4 regions of the Streptomyces tendae genome follow, and region 4 is predicted to be linked to each of the others. Evidence: riboswitches for the same ligand, from Rfam matches in the RefSeq annotation. Region 4 holds a riboswitch; each other region holds the start of a gene.
What was found. Region 4 has a riboswitch for cyclic di-AMP ahead of F3L20_RS08185 (M23 family metallopeptidase). Riboswitches for the same ligand answer to the same signal wherever they lie in the genome.

Region 1: another riboswitch for cyclic di-AMP. It lies ahead of F3L20_RS02940 (transglycosylase SLT domain-containing protein); the one in region 4 lies ahead of F3L20_RS08185 (M23 family metallopeptidase).
Region 2: another riboswitch for cyclic di-AMP. It lies ahead of F3L20_RS28745 (transglycosylase family protein); the one in region 4 lies ahead of F3L20_RS08185 (M23 family metallopeptidase).
Region 3: another riboswitch for cyclic di-AMP. It lies ahead of F3L20_RS03825 (C40 family peptidase); the one in region 4 lies ahead of F3L20_RS08185 (M23 family metallopeptidase).

The regions. Positions count from the first base shown of each region.
Region 1 covers NZ_CP043959.1:611,939-614,130, reverse strand. The annotation lists gene F3L20_RS02945 (polyprenyl synthetase family protein) at 1-38, opposite strand, end outside; cyclic di-AMP (ydaO/yuaA leader) riboswitch at 564-735, shown strand; gene F3L20_RS02940 (transglycosylase SLT domain-containing protein) at 739-1,215, shown strand; gene F3L20_RS02935 (HAD family hydrolase) at 1,179-2,051, opposite strand.
Region 2 covers NZ_CP043959.1:6,282,786-6,284,977, reverse strand. The annotation lists gene F3L20_RS28750 (transglycosylase family protein) at 1-599, shown strand, start outside; cyclic di-AMP (ydaO/yuaA leader) riboswitch at 813-980, shown strand; gene F3L20_RS28745 (transglycosylase family protein) at 985-1,689, shown strand; gene eno (phosphopyruvate hydratase) at 1,957-2,192, shown strand, end outside.
Region 3 covers NZ_CP043959.1:786,003-788,194, reverse strand. The annotation lists gene pcrA (DNA helicase PcrA) at 1-383, opposite strand, end outside; cyclic di-AMP (ydaO/yuaA leader) riboswitch at 625-797, shown strand; gene F3L20_RS03825 (C40 family peptidase) at 805-1,989, shown strand; gene F3L20_RS03820 (CbrC family protein) at 2,116-2,192, shown strand, end outside.
Region 4 covers NZ_CP043959.1:1,753,586-1,755,777, reverse strand. The annotation lists gene F3L20_RS08185 (M23 family metallopeptidase) at 1-741, opposite strand, end outside; cyclic di-AMP (ydaO/yuaA leader) riboswitch at 754-919, opposite strand; gene F3L20_RS08180 (M16 family metallopeptidase) at 1,122-2,192, opposite strand, start outside.

The DNA.
Region 1 (2,192 bases), 1.1 Mb from region 4:
TCCCGCACGCTCAGCCCGAACGGCCCGACGACGGTCACGAGGGGTCTCCTGTCTGCTGGTGTCTGCTGGCGGTTACACGGTTTGTCGATAGGTCGCTGCCACCACTCGAGTCAGCGTATCCGGTCACCTTTCGATCACCGCCAGGCCCCGGGGTCACAAGCAGGGCGATAGGGGATCAGAAGCGGAGTGTTTTTGATCGGCTGACAGCAACGGACATTCCTCTGTTTCCCGGACACAGTGGCCGGTGAACCATCCTGCCCGCCCTGCCGTCCGATTTGCCGTCATTGCTGTGCGAATTCCTGTACGCCGCAAATGCGCTCGCATCCCGCGTCCCGTGAGGTGAGTCACGCGTCGACGCGCCGGCCGATCAGCCTCCCGCAACGCCGCGATCCCGCTCCACGCAACGGAGTTGACCCTTGGCGATCGCAAAGGATCAAGCGCCCAAAAGCACCCATCTCAAGATCAAACGGAGTCTTGCGTGATCGTCGCACTTGTTCCCGACATGTGCTCTCGCATACGTTCCGGGCCTGCCGGGTGGACGCCTAGTCCTGCCGCCACCCGCATCACACCCGACGACGAACTCACGCACGGCAGGAGCGGGGGACCCAGGTAAGCCGCCGTACCGGACATCACGCCCGGACGGCTCGGGGTGAAGCCATGCCCGCAGGGGCACGGCCGGGCACTCTCCTCGCCCGAACCCGACAGCTCACCTCGCAGGCGTAGGAGAGGAACCCAGACATGCCCGTCATCGCTTCGTCCCGCCGCCGCCTCGTCCGCTCCCTCGCCGTCGCCGGCACCGGCGTCGCCGTGGTCGCGCTGCCGCTGTTCGGTGCCACCGGCGCCTCCGCCGCGACCACGACCCAGGCCACGACCGCCGCCTCCACGACCGCGTACCCGGAGAACCTCGACGGCTGGATCCGCGAGGCCATGGACGTCATGGCGCAGAACGGCATCCCGGGCTCCTACGACTCCATCCACCGCAACATCATGCGGGAGTCGTCCGGCAACCCGGCCGCCATCAACCTGTGGGACTCCAACGCCGCCATGGGCACTCCGTCGAAGGGCCTGCTGCAGGTCATCGACCCGACCTTCCAGGCGTACCACGTGCCCGGCACGGCCTTCGACCCGTTCGACCCGGTCGCCAACATCGCCGCGGCCTGCAACTACGCCGCCGACCGCTACGGCTCGATCGACAACGTCTTCGGCGCGTACTGAGCCGACCGCTGACGGCCGACTCCGGCCGTCCGCCCGAACAGTCGCTCGAGGACGACGGCCACGCCGTCGTCCTCGTTCGACAGGGTGACCTCGTCGGCCACCGCCTTGAGCTCGGCGTGCGCGTCGGCCATGGCGACGCCGTGGCCCGCCCACCGGAACATGGGGACGTCGTTCGGCATGTCGCCGAAGGCGATCGTGTCCTCGGGACGCAGCCCCAGGTGCTCGGCGGCAAGCGCCAGACCGGTCGCCTTGGTGACCCCGCACGGCTGGAGCTCCACCGTCCCCGGCCCCGACATGGTCACCGTGGCCAGCGAGCCGACCACGGACCGGGCCGCCGCCGCCAACGCGTCGTCCGAGAGCCGCGGGTGGCGCAGCAGCACCTTGCTGATCGGCCGCGCCCACAGGTCGTCGCGCCGCTCCACCGGCACCGACGGAAGCGTCGGGTGCGGCATCCGGTAGCCCGGCTCGATCAGCGTCCGCCCGTCGACCCCGTCCTGGTCGACCGCCGCGTACACCTCACCCACCTCGGCCTCGATCTTGCCGAGCGCGGTCTCCGCCAGCTCCCGGTCCAGCCGGACCGACCACAGCATCCGGTCCGTCCCGGCGTCGTAGACCTGCGCCCCCTGTCCGCACACCGCGAGTCCCGTGCAGCCGAGGTCGCCGAGCAGCGACCGCACTCTGGGGGCCGGGCGGCCCGTCACCACGAGGTGCCGGGCACCGGCGCGCTCCGCCTGCGCGAGGGCGGCGAGGGAGCGGTCGGACAGGGTGTCGTCACCGCGCAGCAGCGTCCCGTCCAGGTCGGTGGCGATGAGAGAACAATCGGTGGGTGCGGCCATGATCAGAGAATACGGACAAGAGGACCGTCCGATTCACCGCGCCCGTATGCCCTCGCTTCGGGTGCCATTTCCCTTCTTTCGGCGCCCGATCAGGACCGGTTGAGGACCGTTTCCCCCATGGGTCGGAACACCGTGCGCCGC
Region 2 (2,192 bases), 4.5 Mb from region 4:
CCTGCGGCCTGCTCACGGGTCTGAACCAGGACACGGCGTCCCCGAACGTCGACACGGGCGTGGCGGGCGACGCGGCCTCGGGCACCCCCCGGGACGCCGGTTCCAGCGATGCGTCCGGTTCGCCGGAAACCAGCGATTCATCCGCTTCTCCCTCTCCATCGGCCACGACCGGCACCTCGACCGGGAAGCGGGACGGCGCGGACGGCAGGACGTCTCCGTCCGCCTCCACCACCCCCCGCAGTGACGAGTCGGACAAGTCGGGGCAGACCAGCGGTTCTTCGGCCGTCACGGACGCCGAGGATGGCGGTCCGGGCCGTCATCGCGGCTCCACCGCCGAGGAGGGCGAGCGCACGGACGGTGCGCCCGCGTCGACCGGCCGGCACGCCGCGCCCTCCGTCGAGGTCACCCCCGAGGCGGGCGACGACCGTTACACCGTCGAGAACGGGGACAGCCTGACGTCCATCGCCGACTCCCTTGCGCTCACCGGTGGGTGGACCGCCCTCTACGCCGAGAACCAGCAGGTGATCGGAGAAGACCCGAACCTCATCCTGCCCGGTCAGCGGCTTCTGGTGAGCGACGGGGCGGACGCGGACCGCTGACAGGCGGACATGTGAAAAGCCCTCGACGGGGCGCCAGTTGGCGTCATGATTCGGGCTGAATGTCCGTAATAAAGACTGTGAGAGATAGGTCTCAGAAGCCCTGATCGTCTTTGAAATTCCGCGAGGCGCGTGCCTACGGTCGTGATCGCTCGCCACCGCGGGCCCCGGCTGCCGCCACGCCGAATCCTGCCAGTGGCAGCACGGGAACAGTCGTCGCGTCATGCGCCGTAGGCAGGAGCGGGGGACCCAGGTAAGTGCCGTGTCCGGGCAGTGATGCCGGAGGCGGCTTGGGGTGAAGCCGCGTTCCGTGAGGAACGCGGCCGGGCAACTCAACCGGCCCGAACCCGACAGCTCACCTCGCAGGCGTCGGTGAGGGGATCCATCCATGCTGTTTTCCAGCAAGGGCAAGCACCGTCGTCCGTCCAAGGCCACCCGTGCCATCGCCATCGCCGGCGTGACCGGTGCCGCCGTCGCCGCCCCGCTGATGGCGGCCGGCAACGCCTCCGCCGCCACCGCGTCCGAGTGGGACGCCGTCGCCCAGTGCGAGTCCGGCGGCAACTGGTCCATCAACACCGGCAACGGTTACTACGGCGGTCTGCAGTTCTCCGCCTCCACCTGGGCCGCGTACGGCGGCACGCAGTACGCCGGCAGCGCCGACCAGGCCACCAAGGCCCAGCAGATCGAGATCGCCGAGAAGGTCCTCGCGGGCCAGGGCAAGGGCGCCTGGCCGGTCTGCGGCACCGGCCTGTCCAGCGCCTCGTACAACGGCTCCTCCGCCGAGAGCTCCTCGCAGGACTCCGGCTCCACCGAGGCCCGTGAGAGCGAGCAGAAGGCCTCCCGCTCCGCCGAGCGCCCCGCCGCGCCGAAGCAGACGGAGCAGAAGGCCGAGAAGAAGACCGTCACCACCCCGACCGGCAAGAAGGTCGAGAAGGGCGACGGCGAGTACAAGGTCGTCAAGGGTGACACCCTCAGCTCCATCGCCGCGGAGCAGGACGTCAAGGGCGGCTGGGCGAAGCTGTTCAAGCTGAACGACGACATCGTCGACGACGCCGACCTCATCTACCCGGGCCAGCAGCTGCACCTGAAGTAAGGCGTGGCCGCAGGTCCTTCCCCGTTCCCACGGGCTCCCCGCCCCGGTGCGTTTCTTCCCCCGTACGCACCGGGGCGGGGTCATGTCCGGACGCATTACGGTCACGGTTTTCCGAACCGGCTTTGTTCCGTTCGGAAACAATTTACTCTCGGTTCTGTCCATGAGGCGGGCGGCGAGATGGCCGATCGCCCGGAGCCGGTTAGGCTCGGACTCGCAAGGCCCCCGTGGCCCTGCTCACCCGCGTCACATCCCAAGAAGGAGATGCTCGTGCCGTCCATCGACGTCGTCGTAGCCCGGGAAATCCTGGACTCCCGAGGCAACCCCACGGTCGAGGTCGAGGTCGGCCTCGACGACGGCAGCACGGGTCGTGCCGCCGTTCCGTCCGGCGCTTCCACCGGCGCCTTCGAGGCCGTCGAACTCCGTGACGGCGACGCCGGCCGTTACCTGGGCAAGGGCGTCGAGAAGGCCGTCCTGGCCGTCATCGAGCAGATCGGCCCGGAGCT
Region 3 (2,192 bases), 970 kb from region 4:
TTGTTGGTGAAGGTGATCGCGAGGATCTGGCCCGGGTGGACGCCCCGCTCGGCGAGCAGGTGCGCGATGCGGTGGGTGAGCACACGGGTCTTGCCGGAGCCGGCTCCGGCCACGATGAGCAGGGGGGAGCCGGAGTGCACGACGGCGGCGCGCTGGTTGTCGTTCAGGCCCTCCAGCAGCGCGGCGGCGTCGATCACCGGGCGGGGGGCGCCATCCCGGTAGTAGGCGTCCCGCTCCGGGGGCGCGTCGAACTTCCCGCCGAACAGGTCGTCCGGAAGGGGCTCCGGGGCGTGCTCGTCCTCGGGTGGCGGCGGGGGCTCGTCCGCGGGGCCCCGCTGGGCCTGGAGGTCCGCCAGGAAGCTGTCGTCAAAGAGGCTGCTCATCGCTCTCCGAGTCTAGGGCGCCGCACCGACAACCCGGGGCCGCCCCGGAAACATCACACGGCTTCCCTCGCGGTCCTGCGGCGGGCACCCTCCACGCCCGCCGTGTCACCGAGAGCGACATCACGAACAAGGTCACGAAAATGTATCGGGCATATCACCCATCAACCTTCACAGGGGCCACACCAGTTGGCTACGGTGCGGTTCGGGCCGCTCGTCCCCCGCCGGCGAACCTCGCCGGGCCGTGCGGCCCCCGCCGAATCCGTCACTGTCCGCCGTGGCAGCCGGAGCCGGGGACCCACCGAGACATGGGGTGAATCGGACCACTCCCTCAGGGAGCGGGCCGTAGGGCAACCCTTCCGAACCACCCGCCCGAACCCGACAGCTAACCCGGTAGGCGGAGCACTGGAAGGAGTCGCCTCCCTTGGCGTCGCACCGCAAGTCGCGCACCCCCGGCGCGCGCGTCGCAGGCATACGCACCCCGGCCCTGGCCACGGCCGCGCTCACCTCCGTGGCCCTGCTCTCCCAGACCGCCCAGGCCGCTCCCACGGACGACGACCGGCCGAGCCTGGAGGAGGTCGAGAAGAAGGTCGGCGACCTGTACCGCCAGGCCGAGTCGGCGACCGAGAAGTACAACGCGGCCGAGGAGAAGACCACCAAGCAGCGCAAGCGCGTCGACACCCTGCTCGACGACGTGGCCAAGCGCACCCAGTCGCTGAACGACGCGCGCGAGGAGCTGGGCTCCTACGCCGCCGCCCAGTACCGCACCGGCGCGGGCCTGCCCGACACGGCGACGTTCCTGCTCGCGCAGACCCCGCAGGACCTCTTCGACCAGCGGCGGGTGCTGGACCGGATGACCGGGCGGCAGAAGGACGCGGTCGACGACTACGTCACCCAGCAGTCCGAGACGATGAAGAAGCGCAAGGAGGCCACCGAGAGCCTCCGGACGCTCACCGAGACGCAGGGCGACCTCAAGACGGCCAAGGCCACCGTCCAGAAGAAGCTCGCCGACGCGCGCGGGCTGCTGGCGCAGCTGACCGCAGAGGAGAAGGTGCGGCTCGCCGCGATCGAGAAGCGGAAGCAGGAGGAGGCCGCCCGCAAGGCGGCGGAGCTGGCCCGCCGGCAGGCCGAACAGCAGCAGGCCCAGGACGAGGCCGTGCAGCAGGGCGGCGGCACCTCGGACGGCTCCGGGTCCACGGGCTCCGGGTCCACCGGCTCGACCGACACCCCGCCGGCCGACTCCTCGTACGCCACCAAGGCCGAAAAGGCCCTCGCCTTCGCCCGCGCGCAGATCGGCAAGCCGTACGTCTGGGGCGCGACCGGGCCGGGCTCCTACGACTGCTCCGGACTCACCCAGGCCGCCTGGAAGGCCGCCGGCGTCTCCCTGCCGCGCACCACCTACGACCAGGTGAACGCCGGCACCACCGTCCCGGTGTCCCAGGCCCAGCCCGGCGACCTGGTCTTCTTCTACGACGACGTCACCCACGTGGGCCTCTACATCGGCAACGGCATGATGATCCACGCCCCGAAGCCCGGCACGTACGTGCGCGAGGAGTCCATCTACTACGACGGCGACTCCGCGATCCACAGCATCGTCCGCCCGGCCTGACGGACAGCCGGTCCCGCCTCGTCGCCCTGCCCCCGGCCCGTCCGCGGACAGGGCGACGGCCGGGACACGGCGGTGATCGGTCGGCGCCCTGGCGCTCACGGCCTCCCGGAAGCCAGACTGGCCCCGATGAACGCCGCCGACCTGCCCTTCTTCCGCTATCACCCCGACCCTGTCGCCACCGGGGCCGTCCGCGAGGGCTCCGA
Region 4 (2,192 bases):
GACCGGGTCCAGGTCGGAGCCGTACTCCTCGGACATGCGCGCCTCGAAGTGCAGGTGGGCGCCCGTGACGTTGCCGGTGGCGCCGGAGAGGCCGATCTGCTGGCCCGCGGTGACCTCCTGGCCCACCGACACGGCGAGGGAGGACAGGTGGGCGTACTGGGTGTAGGTGCCGTCGTGCATCTTGATCACGACCTGGTTCCCGTACGCGCCGCCCCAGCCGGCCTCGACGACGGTGCCGACGCCGACCGACTGGACGGGCGTACCGCTCGCGGCGTGGAAGTCGATCCCGGTGTGGCTGCCGGACGACCAGATGGCGCCGCCGCTCTGGTAGGCCGTCGAGACGTACGAGCCGGGGATCGGGGAGACGAAGGTGTTGAGACGCTTGCGCTCGGCCTCGCGCGCGGCGCGCTCCTTCTCCGCACGGGCCTTCTCGGCCTCCTCGGCCGCCCGCTCCCGGGCCGCCTCCTCCGCGGCCTTGCGCGCGGCGGCCTCGGCCGCCTCACGGGCCGCCTCGTGCTGGGCGGCCGCCTGCGCGTCGACGCGGTCGGCGACCACGCCGCCCAGGGTGACGACGGGAGTGAGGCCGGTCTGCGCCGCGGCGGGCTCGGCGGCGAGTGCGGGGGCCGCGAGCGAGCCGACGACGCCGGTGCCCGCGAGGGCCGCGACGCCCGCGGCGCGGGCGGTGCCGCGCTGGACGCGGCTGGGACGACGGTGCTTCCCGGTGGCGCGCGTGAACGCCATGTACAGGCTGTTCCTTTCCTTCCCTCTCGCCTACCGGGTTAGCTGACGGGTTCGGAGCAGGAAGGTCTCCTACGGACCCCCTCGCGACACGCGCGGGCGTCCGATTCACCCCAGGGACTACAGGTGGGTCCCCGGCTCCCCTGGCTCGCGCCGTACGGGGACTCGGCGATGACTGTCCGGTGCCGCGGATGCGGCGCACTGCCTGACGAACAGCCCGCATGAAACTAAGCGGGGCGTCTCGCAATCCTCAAACGAATCCCGGTTTTTGTAGCGCATCCCACACGGCAGACAGGCAACCTCCGCCCCAATTCGGGCATAAGGGAGCCCTGGTGACGTTCCCGCCACCAGGGCTCCTCGCGCCCGCGTGTCCCGGCCGGGCCCTACTCAGCCGTCACGACGGTGACTTCACCGATGCCCAGGGCCTCCACGGGCGCCTTGATCTGCGCGGCGTCACCGACGAGGACGGTCACCAGACGGTCCACCGGGAAGGCGTTCACCACCGCGGCCGTGGCCTCCACGGTGCCGGTCGCGGCCAACTGCCGGTACAGGTCGGCCTGGTAGTGGTCGGGCAGGTGCTGCTCGACCTGGTCGGCCAGGGTGCCGGCGACGGCCGCGGCCGTCTCGTACTTCAGCGGGGCGACCCCCACGAGGTTCTGCACGGCCACGTCGCGCTCCTCGTCGGTGAGGCCCTCGGCGGCCAGCGTGCGCAGGACGGTCCACAGATCGTCCAGCGCCGGGCCGGTGTTGGGGGTGTCGACGGAACCGCTGATGGCCAGCATCGACGCGCCCGTGCCGTCCGGGGCCGACCGGAGCACCTGGCCGAACGCCCGCACGCCGTAGGTGTATCCCTTCTCCTCGCGCAGGACGCGGTCCAGGCGGGAGGTCAGGGTGCCGCCGAGGCAGTACGTGCCGAGCACCTGCGCGGGCCACACACGGTCGTGCCGGTCCGGACCGATGCGGCCGATGAGCAGCTGCGTCTGGACGGCGCCGGGCCGGTCCACGATGACGACCCGGCCGGAGTCGTCGGCCACCACCGGCGGCACGGGCCGCGGCTCGGCCTGCGAGCCGGTCCAGGCACCCAGGGTGTCGGCGAGCAGCGCGTCCAGGTCGATGCCGGTGAGGTCGCCGACCACGACGACGGTGGCCGTGGCCGGGCGGACGTGCTTCTCGTAGAAGCCGCGCACGGCCGCGGAGTCGATGCGCTCGACGGTCTCCTCGGAGCCCTGGCGCGGGCGCGACATGCGCGCGCTCGCCGGGAACAGCTCCTTGGAGAGCTCCTTCGCGGCACGGCGGGACGGGTTCGCCAGCTCGTGCGGGATCTCGTCGAGGCGGTTGCGGACCAGCCGTTCGACCTCGCTGTCGGCGAACGCGGGCGCGCGCAACGCGTCGGCGACCAGCCCGAGGCCCTTGGCGAGCCGTGAGGCGGGTACCTCGAGGCTGAGACGGACGCC